One region of the Ammonicoccus luteus genome, then DNA from elsewhere that is predicted to be linked to it. Evidence: riboswitches for the same ligand, from Rfam matches in the RefSeq annotation. Region 1 holds a riboswitch; the other holds the start of a gene.
What was found. Region 1 has a riboswitch for thiamine pyrophosphate ahead of thiC (phosphomethylpyrimidine synthase ThiC). Riboswitches for the same ligand answer to the same signal wherever they lie in the genome.
Positions count from the first base shown of each region.

Region 2: it holds a riboswitch for thiamine pyrophosphate, as region 1 does, so the genes downstream of both, thiO (glycine oxidase ThiO) here and thiC (phosphomethylpyrimidine synthase ThiC) in region 1, are expected to answer to the same signal.

Region 1 covers NZ_JBNZCI010000005.1:185,952-196,756, reverse strand. The annotation lists gene ACQ260_RS13070 (DUF1648 domain-containing protein) at 1-175, shown strand, start outside; gene acuI (acrylyl-CoA reductase (NADPH)) at 260-1,237, shown strand; gene ACQ260_RS13060 (HAD family hydrolase) at 1,234-1,869, shown strand; gene ACQ260_RS13055 (hypothetical protein) at 1,873-2,133, opposite strand; gene ACQ260_RS13050 (DUF1684 domain-containing protein) at 2,191-2,976, shown strand; TPP riboswitch at 3,002-3,110, shown strand; gene thiC (phosphomethylpyrimidine synthase ThiC) at 3,106-4,860, shown strand; gene ACQ260_RS13040 (vWA domain-containing protein) at 5,014-6,561, shown strand; gene ACQ260_RS13035 (N-acetylglutaminylglutamine amidotransferase) at 6,698-8,470, shown strand; gene ACQ260_RS13030 (alpha/beta hydrolase family protein) at 8,484-10,361, shown strand; gene ACQ260_RS13025 (AfsR/SARP family transcriptional regulator) at 10,362-10,805, opposite strand, start outside.
Region 2 covers NZ_JBNZCI010000005.1:1,891-12,695, reverse strand. The annotation lists gene trpS (tryptophan--tRNA ligase) at 1-623, shown strand, start outside; gene ACQ260_RS12200 (phosphotransferase) at 633-1,871, shown strand; gene ACQ260_RS12195 (nitrile hydratase accessory protein) at 1,918-2,154, opposite strand; gene nthB (nitrile hydratase subunit beta) at 2,151-2,783, opposite strand; gene nthA (nitrile hydratase subunit alpha) at 2,780-3,385, opposite strand; TPP riboswitch at 3,439-3,545, shown strand; gene thiO (glycine oxidase ThiO) at 3,538-4,707, shown strand; gene thiS (sulfur carrier protein ThiS) at 4,751-4,987, shown strand; gene ACQ260_RS12170 (thiazole synthase) at 4,984-5,802, shown strand; gene moeB (molybdopterin-synthase adenylyltransferase MoeB) at 5,799-6,998, shown strand; gene ACQ260_RS12160 (amidohydrolase) at 7,116-8,360, shown strand; gene ACQ260_RS12155 (hypothetical protein) at 8,404-10,494, shown strand; gene ACQ260_RS12150 (TROVE domain-containing protein) at 10,714-10,805, shown strand, end outside.

The DNA of each region.
Region 1 (10,805 bases):
CTCACTGCTCACGGTCGTGCTCTTTCTCGGTGTGCTCGCGGGGGCACTGGCCCAAGCGACGGCCGAAACGGCGGAAGCGCCTGCCTGGTCCGCCTGGACGATGTGGGCGACGCTGGGTGCGCTGATCGTCTATGCGGTGATCGCCGGCACGATGCGCTACAGGCCGACCCGGTGACCGGGTCGTGCCCTTCTTCTGCGGGCGCGACGTTCACGTGATGTGATCGAGGGTGAGCCGCACCCGCACACCGAGGAGGACCCCGTGACCTATCCCGCGTACCAACTCGTCGACAAGGGCCAACCCGCCCGGCGCGTCGAACTCACCGACGCCGACCTGCCGGAGGGGGACGTGACGGTCGATATCGCATACTCCTCCCTCAACTTCAAGGACGGCCTCGCCGTCACCGGCAAGGGCCGCATCGCCCGGAGCCTGCCCATGGTGTGCGGCATCGACCTCGCAGGCACCGTCGCCCGGTCCGACTCGGTGGACTGGCAGCCGGGCGACGAGGTCGTGCTGACGGGGTGGGGGCTGTCGGAGGGCCATCCCGGGGGCTACACGACCCGCCAGCGCGTCCGGTCCGACTGGCTCGTCGCGCGCCCCGAGGGCCTGTCGCTGCAGCAGACGATGGCGGTCGGGACCGCCGGGTTCACTGCGATGCTGGCGGTGCTGGCACTGGAGGATGCGGGGGTGCGCCCCGACTCAGGTCCCGTGCTCGTCACCGGCGCGGGCGGCGGCGTCGGCAGCGTGGCGGTGGCCGTGCTGGCCAAGCTCGGGTTCGAGGTCGAGGCCGCCACCGGCCGTGCAGAGACCCACGACTATCTCCGCGGCCTCGGGGCCAGTGGGATCGTCGATCGCGCCGAACTCACCGGGGAGGGGAAGCCGCTCGGGTCGGAGCGCTGGGCAGGTGCGGTCGACACCGTCGGCTCCACCACGCTGGCCAACGTGCTGAGCCAGATCCGGCGTGCCGGCGCGGTGGCGGCGTGCGGTCTCGCAGGCGGTCATGACCTGCCGACGACCGTGATGCCGTTCATCCTGCGGGGTGTCTCGCTGCTGGGGATCGACTCGGTGATGTGCCCCATGCCGCGTCGGCGGCAGGCATGGCAGCGGCTCGGCGAGGACCTGTCCACCGACACCCTCGATGCAATGACCGAGGTGCACGGGTTCGACGAAATCCCCGAGCTCGCCGAGCGGATCCTCGCCGGTCAGACCCGGGGCCGTGTCGTCATCACCCTTCCATGACGCGACTGCCGACCGCCTGGCGTCACCTCGTGTGGGACATGGGCGGGACGATGATCGATACCTATCCCCAGGTCGACCATGCCCTCTATCGCGTCTGTCGCGTGCACGGCTGCGAGATCGACGACGGGGAGATCTCCCGCCTCACTCGTGTGTCGATCGCGGAGGCGGGGGAGGAGTTGGCGCGGCGGTGCGGCATCCCGGTGCGGGAGTTCGTGACGGCGTACGCGCGGCTGAAGCAGGGCTGGAAGACCGATCCCCCGCCGGTCATGGAGGGGGCCCGGCAACTGTTGGCGGCCGTCCGTGAGCGGGGCGGGCTGAACCTGGTCGTGACCCATCGCGATCGCGAGAGCGCCGAGGATCTGCTGGCCGCGCACCGGCTCGAGGTGGACGACATGATCTGCGCGCCGGACGGCTTTCCGCGCAAGCCGGACCCCACGATGCACCACTTGGTGGTGGAGCAGAACGGACTGAATCCAGGCGAGTGCCTGGCCGTGGGGGATCGGGCGATCGATTCGGTGGCGGCGGGTCGCGCCGGCCTCCCCTGGGTGCTGCTGGTGACGCCCGGGTTGCCGGTGCCCCGGGTGGAGGGCGAAGGAACGGTGATCCACCGGCTCGCCGAGTTGCTGGAGTGACCGTCAGTCGTCAGCGGCGCCCTTGTCGCGTTTCGTGGTCTTGCGGAAACGCTGCTGGGCGCCCTGCTTGGTGAGCCCATAGATGGCGCCGATCTTGCTCCACGACGTGCCGCGTTCGCGGGCGGAGCGCACTTGGGCGAGCTCGAGTTCCTCGGCCAGTTGCCGGATGCGCTGGGCCGTCGCGATGCGCTGCTGCGGATCGGTGGTTTCGTCGAGCTCGGCGAGAGCCGCCCTCATGCGTTCTCCCGGCGTGTGCGTCTCCATGACCGAATCATAGGTCTGGGTGATAGGCATGGATCGAGCCGAGCGAAGGGGACACAGATGACCGAGGCGATCGAACAGTGGCAGGAGTTCCGGCGGACCCGCGAGGCGGAGCTCGCGCAGCCGAGGGGATGGCTGACTCTGTCGGGCTTCGAGTGGCTGTCCGAGACACCGACCGAGTTCGACGGCCTGCCCGGCCGCTGGTCCACCGACGGCACCGATGCCTTCCTCGATGCGACGGCCACCGATGGGCTGACCGAGAACGGCGAGATCGTCGACGGCCGCTCCGTTCGGACGGTGGCCGAGACGAGCCGGGTGCCGTGGATCGAGCACGGTGACACCGAGATCGAGCTCCTGCGCCGCGGTGGGCGCCTGGCGATCCGGATGCGCAACGAGACGTCGGCGCACCGGGAAGCGTTCGCCGGTGTGCCCACCTTCGACTATGACCCCGACTGGGTCGTCACCGCCCGCTTCGAGCCCTATCCCGCCGGCCGGAAGGTCGACGTGGCGACCCACAAGCCGGAGCTGCGGCAACAGCTCCCGGCGATGGGCGAGGTCGTCTTCACTCTCGACGGCGAGGAACAGCGCCTGATCGCGACCAACATCAAGACCGGGCTCAGCATCGAGTTCCACGATCCGACCAACGGCACCGAGACCGAAGCGTGGCGCCAGCTCAAGTTCGACGATCCCGATGCCGACGGCAACGTCACCCTCGACTTCAACCGCACGATCAACATGTGGTTCGTGTTCACCGACCACGCCACCTGCCCCAGGCCCGTGGACGGCAACACGATCACCGTGCCCGTGCGGGCCGGGGAGAAGAAGGCGCACCGCTTCGAGTCGTGAGGATTCCTTCGCTAGGGTGTGCGGCAGTTACCCACACGGGGGCCTTCGGCAGGAGGCTGAGATCGGGCTGACGCCGCCCGGACCGTCGAACCTGTCCGGGTCATGCCGGCGAAGGAAGTGAGGAATCTCATGGACGAGATCCATCCCCAGCACCGCCTCCACCACCTCGATGAGGACGGCCTCCGCGTCCCTGTCACAGCCATCTCCCTGGCCGCGTCGCCCGATGGCGAGATCAATCCCGACGTGCACGTCTATCGCACCGCCGGTCCGGGCAGCGACCCAACCGTCGGTCTGGCGCCCCGGCGTGCGGAGTGGATCGCCGCACGCGGGGACGTCGAGGAGTACGCGGGTCGCGAGCGCACCCTGGCCGACGACGGCCGGGCGGCGGTTCGCCGCGGCGAGGCCTCCCAGGCGTGGCGGGGCGAGAGGCGTACGCCGCTGCGCGCCCGCGAGGGGCGCACGGTGACGCAGATGCACTATGCGCGCCGCGGCGAGATCACCCCCGAGATGCAGTTCATCGCACTGCGCGAGAACGTCGACGTCGAGCTCGTGCGAGCCGAGGTGGCCGCCGGCCGGGCGATCATCCCGGCGAACATCAACCATCCCGAGTCCGAGCCGATGATCATCGGCCGACGGTTCCTGACCAAGGTGAACGCCAACATCGGCAACTCCGCGATCACCTCGTCGATCGCCGAGGAGGTCGAGAAGCTCACCTGGGCGACCCGATGGGGCGCCGACACCGTCATGGACCTCTCCACCGGTGACGACATCCACACCACCCGCGAGTGGATCATGCGCAACTCGCCGGTCCCGATCGGCACCGTGCCGATCTATCAGGCTCTGGAAAAGGTGAATGGCGAGGCCGACAAGCTGACCTGGGAGATCTTCCGCGACACCGTGATAGAGCAGGCCGAGCAGGGCGTGGACTATATGACCATCCACGCCGGAGTCCTGCTGCGCTATGTCCCGCTCACCGCCGATCGCGTGACCGGCATCGTGTCCCGCGGCGGGTCGATCATGGCCGGCTGGTGCCTCGCCCACCACCGCGAGTCGTTCCTCTATGAGAACTTCGACGAGCTGTGTGAGATCTTCGCGCAGTACGACGTCGCGTTCTCCCTCGGCGACGGGCTCCGGCCCGGCTCGGTCGCCGACGCCAACGACGAAGCACAGCTCTCGGAGCTCCGGACGCTGGCGGAGTTGACGCAGCGGGCGTGGGCGTACGACGTCCAGGTGATGGTCGAGGGCCCGGGCCACGTCCCGCTCGACCTGGTCGAGGAGAACGTCCGGCTGCAGCAGGAGTGGTGCCACGGGGCGCCGTTCTATACGCTCGGCCCGCTCGTCACCGACATCGCGCCCGGCTATGACCACATCACCTCCGCCATCGGCGCCGCGGTCATCGCCCAGCACGGCACGGCGATGCTCTGCTATGTCACGCCGAAGGAGCACCTCGGGCTGCCCAACCGGGACGACGTGAAGGTGGGGGTGATCACCTACAAGATCGCCGCCCACGCCGCCGACGTCGCCAAGGGCCACCCGGGTGCCCGGACGCGGGACGACGCGCTGTCGAAGGCCCGGTTCGAGTTCCGCTGGCACGATCAGTTCGCGCTGGCCCTCGACCCGGAGACGGCGATCGCCTATCACGACGAGACCCTCCCGGCCGAGCCCGCGAAGACCGCGCACTTCTGTTCGATGTGCGGTCCGAAGTTCTGCTCCATGCGGATCAGCCAGGACATCCGGGACGCCTATCCCGCCGAACTCCGCGAGGGCATGGCGCAGAAGTCCAAACAGTTCGTCGAACTCGGCAAGCGAGTCTATCTCGAAGCGGGCGAGGTGGCTGAACTGACGGAAACGGAGTTGGCGGACCAACAGTCCGAGCGCGTCTGACCCCGCGGGCCGGGTCTTCGGCAGGCCCGGCGGCCGTCGAATGCCCCGCGACCGCGCATTATGCGCAGTCGCGGGGTCACGGCATGTCGGCCGTCGGGCCAGAACCCTCCACGCAGCGGGGCCGTCTTGATGGGCGTGAACCGAGGAGGATCAATGCCCCAGCCCACCCGAGCATCCGCCCGCCCCCGCCGGACCCTGCGACTCGCCCTCGTCCTGCCTCTGGCGGGCGCGGTCTTCGCCACCGGCTGCACGACGATCGGCACCACCGGGCCTGCCTATTCCGAGCAGGACGGTGGCGCCGCACCCGTCCAGCCCTATCCGGTGGACCGGGCCACCCAGGAACCCGGGTCGCCGGTCACCCCGCGCGGGCCGGACCAGAACCCGACCGTCGACACCCGGGAGGACAACAAGTCCACGTTCGCGCTCGACGTCGACACCGGCTCGTTCACCCGGGCCCGGGCGCAGCTCAACTCCGGCAGCCGTCCGGTCGCGAGCGAGGTCCGCACGGAAGAGTTCATCAACTATCTCAACCAGGGCTATGCACCACCGGCCGACGGTCTGAACGTGCACATCGACGGAACGTCCGTGCCCTGGCTGGAAGCCCGGGACACCCGTGTGATCCGCGTCGGCGTTCAGGCCGCGGTCGTCGATCAGGCCGCCCGGCCGCGGGCGAATCTCACCTTCGTCATCGACGTCTCCGGCTCCATGCAGGGCCCGGAGCGGCTCGACCTCGTGAAGTCCTCGCTCCACCAGCTCGTCGACTCTCTGCGGCCGGACGACTCGGTCGCGATCGTGGTCTATTCCGACAACACCCGCGTGGTGCTCCCGCGGACGGAAGCCCGCAACGGCAGCCGCATCAAGGGCGTCGTCGACGACCTGGACACCGAGGGCTCGACCAACGCCGAGGCCGGGCTGAAGCTCGGTTATGAGACGGCGTTGAAGAACCGGGTCGACGGCGAGCTCAACCGCGTGGTCCTGCTCTCCGATGGCGTGGCGAACGTCGGCAACACCGGGCCCGAGGCGATCCTCGACACGATCGGCAGGGCCGCCCAGCAGCAGGTCGATCTGGTCACGGTGGGGTTCGGCCTCGGGTCCTACAACGACGAGCTCATGGAGCAGCTCGCGAACCGGGGCAACGGCTTCCATGCGTACGTCGACAACGACAACGAAGCCCGCCGCATCTTCACCCAGAACCTCACCGGCACCCTCGTCGTCACGGCCCGCGACGCCAAGGCGCAGGTCGAGTTCGATCCCGACCAGGTCGCGACCTATCGGCTGCTCGGCTATGAGAACCGCGACGTGCCCGACGACGATTTCCGCAACGATGAGGTCGACGGTGGCGAGTTGGGCGCCGGGCATGCGGCGACGGCGGTCTATGAGATTCGGGTACGCCCCCACGCCGCTCCGGTGCGGCCCATGGTGACCGCCACCGTGCGCTATCTGCACCCGGACACCCGCGAACCGATCGAGCGGCGGGCCGGGCTGATGAACTTCATGCTCGCGCCCAGCCCCGACGCCGCCGACCCCCATCTGCATGCCACGGTCGTCGCCGCGAGCCTGGCCGAGGAACTCCGGGGCGGGCCGTGGGCCGAGCACCGGACGTTCCCGCAGATCGCGGTGGACGCGACAGCAGCCGCGGCCCGGGTGCCGGATCCGTCGATCCGCGAGCTTGCCGAGGTGGCGCATTCGGCGACTCGATAGGTCGGCCCAAGCGTCGCTCCCGGCCCGTGCGCTTGGTCGGCTGGGTCGGCTGGCTACTCTGGAACGGTCAAAAAACCAGCCGACATAGGGACACATGGGACGATGTGTGCCCGGAAAGCTCAAGCCTGTGAGTGGAATGTGCGGAGAAGTCCGCTTCGACAACGAGCCCGTGGACATCGAGGCCGTCCGGAGGATGACCGACCGGATGGCCGCGCGCGGCCCGGACGGGGCGGGTTTCCACGCACGAAGTCGCTGGGCGCTGGGCTATCGACGCCGCGCGGTCATCGATCTCACCGAGCGCGGCGCCCAACCGATGGTGGATTCACAGCTCGGCCTGGCATGGGTGTTCAGCGGATGCGTCTTCAACCACCAGGACCTCCGGCGCGAGCTGGAGAAGGTGGGTTACAAGTTCTTCTCCCACGCCGACTCCGAGGTGATCGGCAAGGCCTATCACCACTGGGGCATGGACTTCGTCGAGAAGCTGCGCGGCATGTTCGCGATCGCCCTCGTCGAGACCGACTCCGGCCGTGTCGTCCTGGCGCGCGACCGGTTCGGCGCCAAGCCGCTCTATCTCTCCGAGGGGCCCGGCCGGCTCCGCTTCGCCTCCAGCCTCCAGGCGTTGCTCGAGGCCGGCGACGTCGACACGAGTCTGGACCGGGTGGCGCTGCACCACTACTTCTCGTTCCATGCGGTCGTCCCGGCGCCCCGCACGGTCTTCAACGGCATCCGCAAGCTGCCGCCGGCGACCATCCGGCGCTATGAGCGCGACGGCCAGGTCACCGAGCGACGCTATTGGGACCCGCCCTATGCCCGCGACCCGGAGAAGGCGGACTGGTCGACCGAGCAGTGGCAGGACGCGCTGCTGGGTTCCCTCCGCGAGGCGGTCCGTCTGCAGATGGTCGCGGACGTGCCGGTCGGCGTGCTCCTCTCCGGTGGATTCGACTCCAGCCTGATCGTCGCCCTGCTCGCCGAGCGCGGCCACAGCAACCTCAAGACCTTCTCCATCGGCTTCGACGCGGCATCGGGGGAGACGGGGGACGAGTATGCGTATTCGAATCTCGTGGCCGAGACCTTCGGCACCGATCACCGCCGCATCCACATCGACACCAGCCGGCTCGAGCCGGCGGTGCTGCCGTCGATCCGCGCGATGAGCGAGCCGATGGTCAGCCACGACTGCGTCGCGTTCCACCTGCTGTCCGAGGAGGTGTCCCAGCACGTCCGCGTGGTGCAGTCGGGTCAGGGTGCGGACGAGGTGCTGGCGGGTTATGGCTGGTATCCGCCGCTGTTGGACGTGCCCTTGGACGAGGCCACGGAGGCGTACTCCAAGGTCTTCTTCGACCGCGACCACCAGCGGATCAACAACCTGCTCGAGCCGGCGTACCGGCTGGGTTATGACCCATCGTGGGCGTACGCCGAAGCGCACCTCACCGCCGAGGGCGCCCAGACCTCCGTGGACGCAGCCCTGCGCCTGGACTCCCAGACGATGCTCGTCGAGGACCCGGGCAAGCGGGTCGACAACATGACGATGGCGTGGGGTCTGGAGGCGCGGATGCCGTTCCTCGACCACGAGTTCGTCGAGCTCGCGGCCGCGTGTCCACCGGAGTTGAAGCTCGCCGGCGGCGGCAAGGGCGTCCTCAAGGACGCCGCACGGGGCCTGGTTCCCGACGCCGTCATCGACCGCACCAAGGGCCACTTCCCGGTCCCGGGCATCCGGCACCTGTCGGGAGGGCTGCTCGATCTCGTGCACGATGCGCTGGACTCGCAGGTCGCGCGGTATCGCGGGCTCTATCGTCGGGAGGCGTTGGAAGAGTTGTACGCAGACCCCAACGCCCACCGCACCGCGCTCGATGCCAACACCTTGTGGCAGGTCGCGACGCTGGAACTGTGGCTGCAGGAGTTGGGCCGCTGACAGGAGTTGATCGATGGACTTGTTCGGCCGGCCGACCAGGGGCGCATCGGTTTCTCCGGACGGGAGCGCCTTTGCGCACATCATCGAGGTGGACGGCTATCCGCGGGCGGTCCAGCGCTATCTGACTCGCACGGATGCCACCTCGGCTCCGCAGGTGAGCACCTCGCGCTTCGTGAAGCTGCCGGTGCAGGGGCCGGTGCGCAAGGTCATCCATTCCCCCGACAGCAAGTGGCTGGCCTGCCAGGTCGACCCCGACGGCGGTGAACGATCGCAGGTGTGGGTCGTCACCAACGATCCGACCGACAAGAGCGCTTGGCGGATCAACGAGGCCGAGGACGTCAACGCCGAGCTCGTCGGATGGGACGGGCACCGCATCGCGATCACGGTGGAGGACGACGACTGCATCGGGGAGTCTCGGCTCGTCGACCCCTCGACCCACGAGGTCGAGATCGTCGACCGGCGCCGTGGCGGACGGTTCGCCGACTCCTGGGCGGGCAGCCACCTGGTGCGGCAGGGGCCGCGCTGTGACCGGTCGATGGTGCTGCTCAGGCCGGGTCGCGAGATCGCGCTGCTCACCCGCGACCCGGGGTCGACCACCGATCCCGGACATATTCTCGACGACCAACGGCCCATGCGGTTTCCGCACGTGACCGGTTGGGGGGATCAACTCCACCCCGTTCACCAGGTCGAGTCCGAGGGTGAGCAGGACACCTATGTGCGCGTCGTGGCGCGCACCGATCACGACGCGAACCGGCTGCACCTGGTGCTGTTGACCGTCACCGGCGCAGGTGTGTCCCGGCGGACCCTGGCCGAGCGAGGCGACGCAGAGCTGGACGACTTCGTCGTCAGCGACGACGGGTCGACCGCAGCTTTGCTGTGGAATGTGGATGGGGGCTTCTCGGAGCTGCAGCTGCTCTCCCTGCTCGACGGCTCGCTGCTCGACCCGATCCCGATCACGGGCTCGGTGGCGAGTGAACCCAGCCTCTCCGCTGACGGCAGTCTTCTGGCCGTGACCGTCGAGGGACCGGGGCTGCCGCGGTCGGTGGAGCTCTGCTCGACCCGCACGGGGGAGTGGGTCGATATCACGCGGCCGGCCCGGGTGCCCGATCTCGTCCGGCCCGTCTTCCGCGTTCTCCGCGCGCGCGACGGAGTCGAGCTCAACGGCTGGCTCTATTGCGCTCCCGGCCAGGTCGGACCGGGTCCGGTCGCCGTCTGGTTCCATGGCGGTCCGGAGGGGCAGGCGCGACCGGAGTATTCGTATATCTTCCCCACCCTCCTCTCCGCCGGCATCACCGTGTTCGCGGCCAATGTGCGGGGCTCGTCGGGGTTCGGGCGGGAGTTCGTGCACGCCGACGACGGCGAACTCCGCTGGGCCGGGATCACTGACGGCATCGACGTCGCGCGGGAACTCATCAACGCGGGCATCGCCGATCCCGAACGGATCGCCGCGACGGGCCGGAGCTATGGCGGCTATCTGACAAATGCGCTGATCGCCTTCCACCCCGGGACCTTCACGACGGCGGTCGCCACGTGCGGCATGAGCGATCTCACGACGTTCTATGCGAACACCGAGCCATGGATCGGGGCGGCGGCAGTGTCGAAATATGGTCACCCTGACCACGACGCCGACTTGCTGGCGGCGCTGTCCCCGCTGCGGAAAGTCGATGCCGTCGATGTTCCGTTGCTGGCCATCCACGGCGGTTCGGACACCAACGTGCCCGTCTCCGAGTCCGAGCAGATGGTCGCGGCGCTGCAAGCCCGTGGCAAGACCGCCGAGTGCGTGGTCATCGACGGCGAGGGCCACGATTTCACCCGTCCGGCGAACCGCCAGCGAGCGGCGGATCTCACCCGCGACTGGCTGCTCGAAAGCTGGGGCATGCCGATCTGCTGATCACTGCACGGCCTCGAAGATCCGCACGCTCGGGCCCAGGCCCAGCTCGCGAGCACGGCGCAGATAGCGAGCCGCGAGCTCACGACCGGTCGACCGTGGAGACACCCGCACCCGGTCGGCGGCCGAGCGGATCTCCCAGACCGGCGTACCCGCCTCTGCCGACCCGTGCTGCGCCGACGTCAGTTTCGCGCGGGCCCGCTCCCAGTCGCCGGCAACGGCCGCCAACAGACCCAGGATGCGGTCGACCGGACCGAGGCTGCTGCTGACCAGACCCAGCGTCACGAACTGCCCGGCATAGGGCTCCATGCACTCGGCGAGAGTCGGCGGCAGGTCGGCCGAGCCCTCCGCACCGGCCCACAGTGCTTCCGCCGCGACAGCGACGGCGAACACGGTGAACTCGTTGGGTGGCGTGTTCAGCATGGTGGTGACACTGCGCTCGAGCCA
Region 2 (10,805 bases), 180 kb from region 1:
GGCTGTTCACCTATCCGATCCTCATGGCGGCCGACATCCTCATCTATCAGGCCGACAAGGTTCCGGTGGGCGAGGACCAGCGTCAGCATCTGGAACTCACGCGCGACCTGGCGGAGCGGTTCAACGCGCGCTACGGCGACACGTTCGTCGTCCCCGACGCGCACATCCTTGCGTCCGTCGGCAAGATCCAGGACCTGCAGGAGCCGACGGCCAAGATGTCGAAGTCGGCGGCCTCGCCGAATGGCCTGATCAACCTCCTCGACGACCCCAAGAAGAACACCAAGAAGTTCAAGTCCGCCGTCACGGACTCGGGCTCGGAGATCACCTACGACTTCGAGAACAAGCCGGGGGTCTCGAATCTGCTGTCGATTCTGTCGGCGATTTCGGGTACGCCGGTTCCGCAGCTGGTCGAGGAATTCGACGGCAAACTCTACGGTCACCTCAAGGTCGCCGTGGCGGAGGCGGTCGCCGATGAGGTCTCACCGATCCGGGCGCGGGCGTTGGAGTTGCTCGATGATCGCGCAGAGCTGGAACGCCTCCTCGACCGCGGAGCCGAGAAGGCGCGCACTGTGGCGTACGCCACCACGAAGGCCGTCTATGACAAGATCGGCATGCTCATCTGAAGGAGGGCCATGGGGGGCATGGGGCCGGACGCCGACGGATCACGTCTGTTGACCACAGGCCAAGTGGCCCCCTTGCTCGCTGCCGCCGTCCAGCACGCGGGCGGCAGGCTCGTGTCCTGGTCCCTCGATCACGTCGATGCCAACCCGAACCGGTCGACCACCGCCACCTATGGCGCGGTGGTCGACTGGCCGTTCGGGCGGCGCAACGAGCTGCTGGGGGTGAGTGCGCGCGCACACGGCCGGACGCGAACCGACGAGCGCGCCGAGATCTTCGGCGACGGTGACCGCGAGGCGGTGGTGTGGCTTTATCCGAAGGATCCCGACCTGCCAGGTCTGCCGCGGGCGGCCTATCCCGAGTCCGTGGCCGAGTTGCTCTCGCCTGTGCTGGGCTTGCGTCTGCGGCCCGACCAGGTGCGGCTCAGGATGATCGGCTATCGTCCGCGGCGCCGTGCGGTCCTGCGGGCGACGGTGCTTCCGGACCCGGGGCAGGGGTTCGGGCGGACGGTGTTCTATATCAAAGTCCTGCGTGAGGCGCTGTTCGGCGAGGTGAAGCGGCGCCACGAGTTGCTGCGACAGGCGGGGGTGCCGGCCCCGCGCGTCGCGCTCGCTACGCCTGACTGCCTGCTGGTGCTCGACGAGCTGCCCGGGAAGCCGCTGAGTCGGGCGATCTTCGACCCGGTCCCGCCCTGCACGGCCGAGCAGCTGATCTGGGTGCTCGATTCGATGCCTCGACAGGTGGCATCGCTGCCGCGACGGCCACCGTGGTCGGATGCGGTGCGGCACTACACGCGGATCGTCAGCACAGCCATGCCCACGCTCGAGCCCAGGCTCAGCTGGTTGTGCCGCGAGATCGAACAGGGTCTGGCGCCGATCCCGCATGGCAATGAGCCGACACATGGCGACTTCCACGAGGGCCAGGTCCATGTCGCCGGCGGTCAGATCTGTGGGCTGCTGGACGTCGACACGGCCGGTCCCGGGAACCGCGCCGACGATCTCGCGTGCCTGATCGCGCACTTGTCGACGGTCCAGCGCATGAATGCGGAGCAGGCGGCACGGGTCCGGCAGTTGCTCGCGACCTGGGTGCCGGTGTTCGACGAACGAGTGAACCCGATCGAGCTGCGCCTGCGGGCGGCCGCCGTCATCATCTCGCTCGCCACCGGGCCCTATCGCTCCCAGGAGCCGAATTGGCAGGCGGAGACCGTCGGCATCGTCGACGCTGCCGAGACGCTCGTCGCTCAGGTTCTTTGATCACCGCGCACCGTCGATGCCCCACCCCGCCACGCCGGTCACCGGTTCACTCGGTGCCGGGGAGCAAACCCCGCACTCCCAGGACGTCGGTCAGCGCCGCGTGCCAGCACCGGTAGTAGTCCGCGCCCGTCCTGTCCGCGCTGCCGGCGAGTCGGGCGCCCAGCGCCGCGGCAAACTCGGACCACTCGAAGACGCCGGTCTCGTTGAGCTGCACGGCGAGCGCGAAAATCCTGGCCTGCCAGGGCTCGTCGAAGGTCGGGCGATCGGTCGTCCAGTCGGTCACAGCGCCTCCAGATAGGGCTCGAAGGCATCGATCGACACCCGCAGCCGCGGGTCCGCGTCGGGCCCCCAGAGCTCGGTGCCGGTGAACTCGACCGTGTACAACTGCTCACCCGTCCCCGGCCCCCGTTCGCCGACCGGCACGGCGTTGCGGTCTGGGAAGACATGTCCGCCGTGCCACAGCACGATTCGGCCGACCTTCCCGCGGGCATACCGGGGCAGGCGAGTGTGTCCGGGCGGATTGATGGTGCGCGTACGCACGGTCTGGCCGATCGAGAATCTCGCGGGCCGCTCGGTCGGGCGGTCATAGGGCGTGCCCGAGCGCAGACCGGCATCGATCTGCGACCACGACAGAGCAGTGGTCGCGTCGTCGTCGAGCAGGCGCGTGGCCGCGAGATTGTCGAGCAGCGCGAGCAACCAGATCCGGTAATAGCTGCTGCCCAGATAGGTCGCCGGCGGCAGCGACTCGCGGGTGTGCCGGTTCTGGTCGATATTCCAGCGCCCCAACGCGCCGATGGCCAGGACGAGCGCCAGCACCCGTCGTTCCCAGTCGGCATGGAACACCGGCTCGTCGGGTTCGGGGATAACCGGTCCGAAGCCGTGCATCCCGCCCAGATCATGGACGCCGTTCACGAGCCGCCTCCCGTGAGGGGATCGGTCCCGATCATCGAGTCCCGGGTCACGAGTGCCGCGAGTTCCTCCTCGCCGAGCCCGTCGGTGCCAGCGGGGCGTTCCGGGATCACGAGATAGCGGACCTCCGCGGTGGAGTCCCAGACCCGGATCTGGGTGTGGTCCGGCAGCGTGTGCCCGAAGTCCGCCAGCACCCCGCGGGGGTCCCGCACAGCCTTCGCCCGATAGGCGGGGGACTTGTACCAGACCGGCGGCAGCCCCAACACCGGCCACGGATAACAGGAGCAGAGCGTGCAGACCACGAGGTTGTGGACCTGGTCGGTGTTCCACACGGCCACGAGGTGCTCGCCCTGCCGGCCGGCGTACCCCATCGACGCCACCGCCGCCGTCGCGTCCCGCTCGAGCCACGCCCGGAACTCCGGATCCAGCCACGACCGCGCGACCACGCGGGCGCCGTTGTGTGGGCCGATCTCGTGCTCATAGCGCTCCACGATCCGGTCGAGTGCCGCCGGGTCGACCAGACCCCGGGCGACCAACTGTTCCTCGAGCGCCTTGGTGCGTGCCGTCATCTCGTCGAGCTCGCCGCCGTGGTGATCGTCTGCCATACCCAGCAGTATCCCCGGTGGCGGCCCGACCCGTTTCCTGCTCCGCCTACACTGGGGTTTTCCGTGGGAGCCCGGGCGCGGGCTGAGAGGGTGCACGCCGCACCGACCACTCGAACTTGATGCGGGTCATGCCGACGCAAGGAGGGAATCCAGTGCGAGTCATCGTGGTCGGGGCAGGCGTTATCGGCGCCGCCACCGCGTGGCGTCTGCGCAGGCGCGGAGTCGATGTCGTGCTCTGCGACCCGACCCCCGGCATGGGCGCGACCCACGCGGCGGGCGGGATGTTGGCGGCCATCAGCGAGGTGCAGCACGGCCAGGCGGCCCTCTATCCGCTCATGCTCGCCTCGGCTGCGGAATATCCGACCTTCATCACTGAACTCGCCGGGGACAGCGAACTCCCCACCGGCCACGAGACCGTCGGCACGCTGGTGCTCGCCGCGGACCGTGCGGACCGGGACACCCTCGCGCTGCTCGCGGAGGTGCAGCACCGGCACGGGATGGCGGTGGAGGAGTTGAGCGGCCGGGAGGTACGCCGGCTCGAACCGGCGGTCGGCCCGCGCATCGCGGCGGGCTTCCGGACCCCGGACGATCATCGCGTGGATCCGCGGCAGCTGGTCCGGACGCTGCTCGACGCCGCCCTTCGTCACGATCCTCGGCGTCTGATTATTGAACCGGTCACGGCCGTGGCAGCGCAGGGCGATGGTTGGTCGGTCCGGCTGGAGAGCGGGCGAGCCGAGTCCGCTGACAAGCTGGTGCTCGCACCCGGCGTCGGCCTGAGCGGAATCGAGGGGCTCCCGCCCCAGGCGTACGCCCCGGTCCGCCCGGTCTTCGGCGACGTGCTCAAGGTCGCGATTCCGCCCCACCTGCTCGGCCCCAGCGACACCCACCTGCTCGGGCACACGATCCGCGGGCTGGTCCACGGCGTGCCGGTCTATCTCGTCCCCCGCAGCGATGGCCATGTCGTCATCGGTGCGACCAGCCGAGAGGACGGTCTCGCCGCTCCGAGCGCCGGCGGGATCTGGCGGTTGCTCCGCGACGGCGGGACGCTGGTCCCCGGGCTGCTGGAGGCTGAGTTCGTCGAAGCGGTCGCCCGGGCGAGGCCTGGTTCACCCGACGACATCCCGCTGATCGGCGAGGTCGCGCCGGGGTTGGTGCTGTCGGCGGGCTACTTCCGCCACGGCATCCTGCTCACCGCGCTCGGCTCGCGGCTCACCGCCGACCTGGTCTGCGGCACCACCGCTGTGGATGACCACGACCATCTGGCCGCGGTGGACCCCGCGCGCCTGTTGACCACCGCGGTCGGTCACGACCGCACTGCCTGAGAACGCGTTCCCGACGGGTCGCGTGGTGTAGGAAGGAAGCACGATGACGTACACAGTGAACGGCCAACCCGCCGACCTCACCCAGGGCGCGACCGTGCGCGACCTGGTGCGGACGCTCACCGCGAAGGAGGTCGGTGCGGACGGGCGCACGCCCGACGGCGCCGCGCTGGGACTGGCGGTGGCGGTCGACGGAGCCGTCGTGCCCCGGAGCCGTTGGGCGACCACGACCCTCGAACCGGGTGCGGAGGTCGAGGTCGTGGAGGCGGTGCAGGGCGGATGACCGACGTTCTCACCGGTGCCACCGACAGCCACACGACCGACTCCGTGGCGACCGACTCCCTGACGATCGACGGCGTCACCCTGTCCTCGCGCCTGATCATGGGCACCGGCGGCATCACCGACCTCGCGGCCCTCGAACGCGCGCTGGTCGCCTCGGGCACCGAGCTGACGACCGTCGCCCTGCGGCGATATTCGCCGGCCGAGGGCCAGTCGCTGTTCGGGATGTTGACGCGCCTCGGCATCAAGATCCTGCCGAACACGGCCGGCTGCTATACGGTCCGCGATGCCGTGCTCACGGCCCAACTCGGCCGGGAGGCGCTGGAGACCGACTGGATCAAGCTCGAGGTGATCGCCGACGAGGACACGCTCCTGCCGGACATCATTGAGCTGCTCGAGGCGACCGAACAACTGGCGAACCAAGGGTTCAAGGTGTTCGCGTACACCATCGACGACCCCGCCTCCGCCCTTCGCCTCCAAGACGCCGGTGCGACGGCCGTGATGCCACTCGGGTCGCCGATCGGCACCGGTCTCGGGGTGCTCAACCCGCACAACATCGAGCTGATCTGCGCGCGTGCTTCCGTGCCGATCGTGTTGGATGCCGGGATCGGGACCGCTTCGGAGGCTGCGTTGGCGATGGAACTCGGCTGTGACGCCGTCCTGGTCGCGAGCGCGATCACCCGGGCGCAGCGGCCGGAGTTGATGGCCGACGGCATGCGTCAGGCAGTGGCCGCCGGCCGGCTCGCTCATCGTGCCGGGCGCATCCCACGCCGCCGCCACGCACTGGCGTCGTCGCCGATGGAGGGTCGGATTTCGTGAGTACGCAGGTTTCCCCGCCCGTCGAGTCCGCGGCCGGCGGGCAGGGACCGATCGGCCCGCTCGTCGAGCCCGGTCCGGAGCTGACCCCCGACGAGATCGCGCGCTATCAGCGTCACCTCGGGCTTCCCGATGTCGGCGTCGAGGGTCAGCGGCGCCTCAAGAACGCCCGCGTCCTGCTGGTCGGGGCAGGCGGGCTCGGGTCCCCGGCGATGCAATATCTCGCTGCAGCCGGTGTCGGGACCCTCGGGACGATCGACGACGACGATGTCGATCTGTCCAACCTTCAGCGCCAGATCATCCACTCGACACCGGATATCGGTCGTCCCAAGGTGACCTCGGCGGCGGACCGGGTCCGGGCGCTCAACCCGCTGGTCGAAGTGGTCGAGCATCACGAGCGGCTGACCGCGGACAACGTGCTCGACCTCGTCGCCGGCTATGACTTGGTCTTGGACGGAACCGACAACTTCGCGACCCGCTATCTCGTGTCCGATGCCGCGGAGATCCTCCGCAAGCCCGTCGTCTGGGGCGCGATCCTGCGGTTCCACGGCCAACTCGCGGTGTTCTGGGCCGGTCGCGGGCCGACCTATCGCGATCTGTTCCCGGAGCCGCCCGACCCGGCAAGCGTGCCGTCGTGCGCGGAGGCCGGGGTCCTGGGTGTGCTCCCCGGAACCATCGGCACATTGATGGCGACCGAAGCGCTCAAGCTCATCCTGGGCCGCGGCGAACCGCTGCTGGGGCGACTCCTGGTCCATGACGCGCTCGCCGGGGACTTCCGGTCGATGCGGATCCTCCCGGACCCGGAGCGCGCCCCGGTGACCGAGGTCCGACCGGTGGAGTTCGTGTGTGCGGTCGGCGGTCCGACCGCGGCGGAGACGCTCGACGTGCCGGCGCTCAAGACATTGATCGCGCGACGGGACAGCGGTGAGTTGGCGCTCGCCGTCGTGGATGTCAGGGAGGACTGGGAGCGACAGCTCGGCACGGTGCCCGGGGCGATCGCCGCCCCGCTCGGCGACATCCAGGAGCGGGGGATCGAAGCGCTGCCGCCGGAGGCGCGGGGCCGTGACGTGGTGTTGTACTGCGCGGCCGGCGTACGGTCCGGTCGCGCCCTCGAAACACTTCGGCCCGCGTTCGCCGGTCTCGAGGTCACGCTCCGGCACCTGGCCGGTGGCTATGGCGCCTGGAAAGCGGTGGAGTGATCGGTGCCCATGCCGCTTCGCGACCCGGATCCGGAGCAGCCCTCCGCACGTTCCGAGCGGGCGGGGTAACGTTTCCGGTCATGAGCGTGCGGCGAGTGTGGACCGATTGGCAATCGAATGACGCGTTCTGATCCCGCGGCCGCCGAACGAGCGGCGGTGCTGGCGGCAGAGAAGGAATCGTTGGCGGACCTCATCGCGACCGAAACCGCTGAGGTGGCCGACGACATGATCATGTGGCGGCGCGACCTGCACCGTCACCCCGAGCCGAGCTGGGCCGAGCACCGCACGACAGCCCGGATCAGGGGCGTGCTCGAAGCCCTCGGGCTGACCCCTCGGGAACTGTCGGGGCCGACCGGGCTGTGGGTCGACATCATGCCGCCCCGCCGCCGCACCCCACCGCGCATCGGCCTGCGCGCTGACATCGACGCGTTGCAATTGACCGACACCAAGGACGTGCCCTATCGCTCGGTCAACACGGGCGTCGCCCACGCCTGCGGCCACGACGTGCACACGGCGCTGCTCCTTGGCACGGCCACGGTCCTGTCCCGCCTGCGTGACCAGGACCGCCTGCCGCGGGCAGTGCGCCTGTTCTTCCAGCCGGCCGAGGAGACCAGCCCCGGCGGCGCCGGTCAGATCATCCGCGACGGCGGGATGTTGGGTTTGCGGGAGGTGTACGCGCTGCACTGCGACCCCCGGACCGAGGTGGGGAAGGTGGCCGTCCGGCCCGGCCCGATCACGTCGGCGTGCGACCGGATCCAAGTGCACTTCGCCGGTCCGGGCGGACACAGCTCACGACCGCACCTCACGGCAGATCTGGTCATGGCCATGGGCGCGGTCATCACCGAGGTGCCGCTCCTGCTGTCGCGGCTCGCTGACCCGCGGGCCGGCGCTTCCGTCGTGTGGGGTCACGTCGACGCGGGCAGCGCCCCGAACGCGATCCCGGCGACCGGGCTTCTCGAGGGGACCCTGCGGGTGCTGGATCTCGAGGGCTGGCACCGTGCTCGCGACCTGGTGCCCGACCTCGTGCGCAAGGCGGCCGGGCCGTTCGGGGTGCATGTCGAGGTCGAACTTGCCGAGGGCATCCCGCCCACCGTCAACCACCCGAAGGGTGCCAGCCGCATCGCCGAGGTCGGTCGCGCCCTGCTCGGGGAGAGCAGCGTCGTCGACACCGAGCAGTCGCTCGGTGGGGAGGACTTCTCGGAGATGCTGATGCAGGTGCCGGGTGCGCTCGGCCGACTCGGCGTGCGTCCTGTCGATGTCGCCGAGTGGCCCGATCTCCACCGGCCCATGTTCGATGTGGACGAGCGGTGCCTCGAGGTGGGTGCCAAGACGATGGTCGGACTGGCAGCTCTGCGGACCTGAGCGCCTCCCCGGGATCCGGCGGAGCGTCGGGCAGAATCGCCGCGTGGTTTCTTCCCCCCGCGAAGCCCGGTGGCAGCTCCCGTGGCGCCGTCGGCTCGCTGCAGTCGCTGCCGCGACGGCGTTGAGCGCCGCGACGGGATTGGGTGCCGCGCTGGTGCCGGGCCCGGTCGCGCAAGCGGCTCCACCGATTGCGGACGAGCCCACCACCTCCACGACTCCGCCGGAGCCGCCTGAAGAACTGCGGCAAGCCGTGGAGCGTGATCTCGGGCTGTCCTGGACGGACTATCTGGCGCTCGGGCGGCAGGCGGAAGAAGCCGCCGTTCTCGACGCGCAACTCTCGACCGTCCCCGGCTATCAGGGCGTCGCCCTCGAGGGCGCGGAGATGGTGGTGACCGGCTCTGGTGCCGCCGTTGAACGAGCCGCGGTGGCCGAGGGCGCCCGCTCGGAACGGCCCGCCCAGCATCTCGATGCCGATCGGATCGATCGCTTGTTCATCGACGAGGTCGACCATCGTCGCACCGGCCTGCTGGCGGTCGCCTGGACAGTGGACGGCTGGGTGGTCACGGTCGTCGACCCTGACGCACGTGGCGTTCTCGCCGACGGGTCCCCGGGCCGCACGCCACGCGAGCTCGCCGACGCGAATCCCGAGCTCGAGGTGCGACCCGGAGCGCTCGCGACAAGCACCGCCGACATCCTCGGTGGTGAGGGATGGGGCTCCGGGCCACGCATGCCCCGCTGCTCGATCGGCTTCGCGGCATTCGATCCGGCCGGGCGCCGGTCGATGATCACCGCCGGCCACTGCAGCGACAACGGGACCCTTCGCGATGCGCGCTGGGAGACCGACCCCGCGTACTCCCTCGGCACCCTCACCTTCACCGAGTTCGGCCGTCCGACCAACTCGGCCGCCGATCCCGGCACCGATCTCAGCGTCTATGCGGGCGCGGATCCCGGACTGCGGCCGGCGTTGGCCGGCTATCCCGGGAGCATGCGAGTGACCGGGATGGCGGCGCCGATCGTGGGTGCGCCGGTGTGCACGAGCGGGCGCACCAGCCGCGCGTGGCAGTGCTCGACGATCGATGAGGTGGGTCCGTACGCCGTCCGTGGACCCGACGGCCCCGCTGATATCCGCTGGATCCATGGCTTCAGCACCCTGCTGCCCACACAGGCGGGTGACTCCGGTGCCGGCATGGTGACGGGCCTCAAAGCGGTCGGAATCCTCTCGGCCGGGGTGCACGGCGTGGGGCGCAGTTTCGGCTCGGCCCTGACCGGACTGCCCGCCGGCCATAGCCTCGACGTGTGGCTCAACACCCCGACCGCGGGAGCAGCGGCGGGCGGACGCGTCCGGGGTCGGGTGGCGGTGGACGATTCCCTGCCGCCCGGGACGACCGTGCGCATCGAAGCGGAGTCGGGCACCACGACGGCGGACGTGGCCGCTGACGGCACCTTCACTGTCGCTGCACCCGCCCTTCCTGGACGGTTGGTGATCGCCAGCGGCCACTCGCGGTCGACCGCGGTCGACTTCGACCCGCGCTATGGCAGCGCCTCAACCGCCCGCTATTGCGGCTTGCGCGACGGCGGTTGCTTCCAGGTCTTCATCGGTGGGTCGCTCTATTGGTCGACGGCTTCCGGGGAACACCTCGTGCGGGGCCGCATCCTTGAGCGCTGGGGTGGCCTCGCTTGGGAGAATGGTTGGCTGCGTTATCCGACCTCGCCGGAAATGTGCGGTCTCGTGGCAGGTGGTTGTTGGCAGGTTTATCAGGGCGGCCGGCTCTATTGGTCACCGGCGTCCGACGCACACCCGTTGCGTGGTGCAATCGGGGCCGCTTGGAATGGCACCGGCTATGAACGCGGACTGCTCGGCTATCCCACGTCCGGGGAATTCTGCGGACTGCGTGATGGCGGCTGCTTCCAGACATTTCAGCGTGGTTCGTTCTATTGGTCGCCGCGCTCGGGAGCGCACTGGGTCCGAGGGGCGATCCGTGACGAATGGGGCCGTCGTGGCTGGGAGAACGGGCGACTCGGCTATCCGGTGAGCGACGAGGAGTGCGGTGCCTCGTCCGGCGGGTGGATGTGCACGCAGCGTTTCACGGGTGGCACGTTGGCCTGGACGCCCGCGGGTGGAGTGCGCGGCTGATCGCGATAAATCGGATGCGGTGAGCCAAGGGATCTGTCACTGTTGTCGCAGTCGAACGGGCCGAAGAGATTCGGTTATCACCATTCCGACGGAGGTTGCGGGTTCGATTCCCGTTGTGCTTTCGGGCACGTAGCTCAAGGGCAGAGCACCGCATTTCCGGATTTCACAACCTGCCCGTTCGACCCGGCCCGTCGTCGACCTTCTTGGAAGGAGGGAACCATGACCCCCGACATTCTCCGATTCATCAACCGGCGCACCACGGCGCAGTCCCTGCCGGCGCACCCGGATCAGGCTCCCAACGCAGCGGGCGG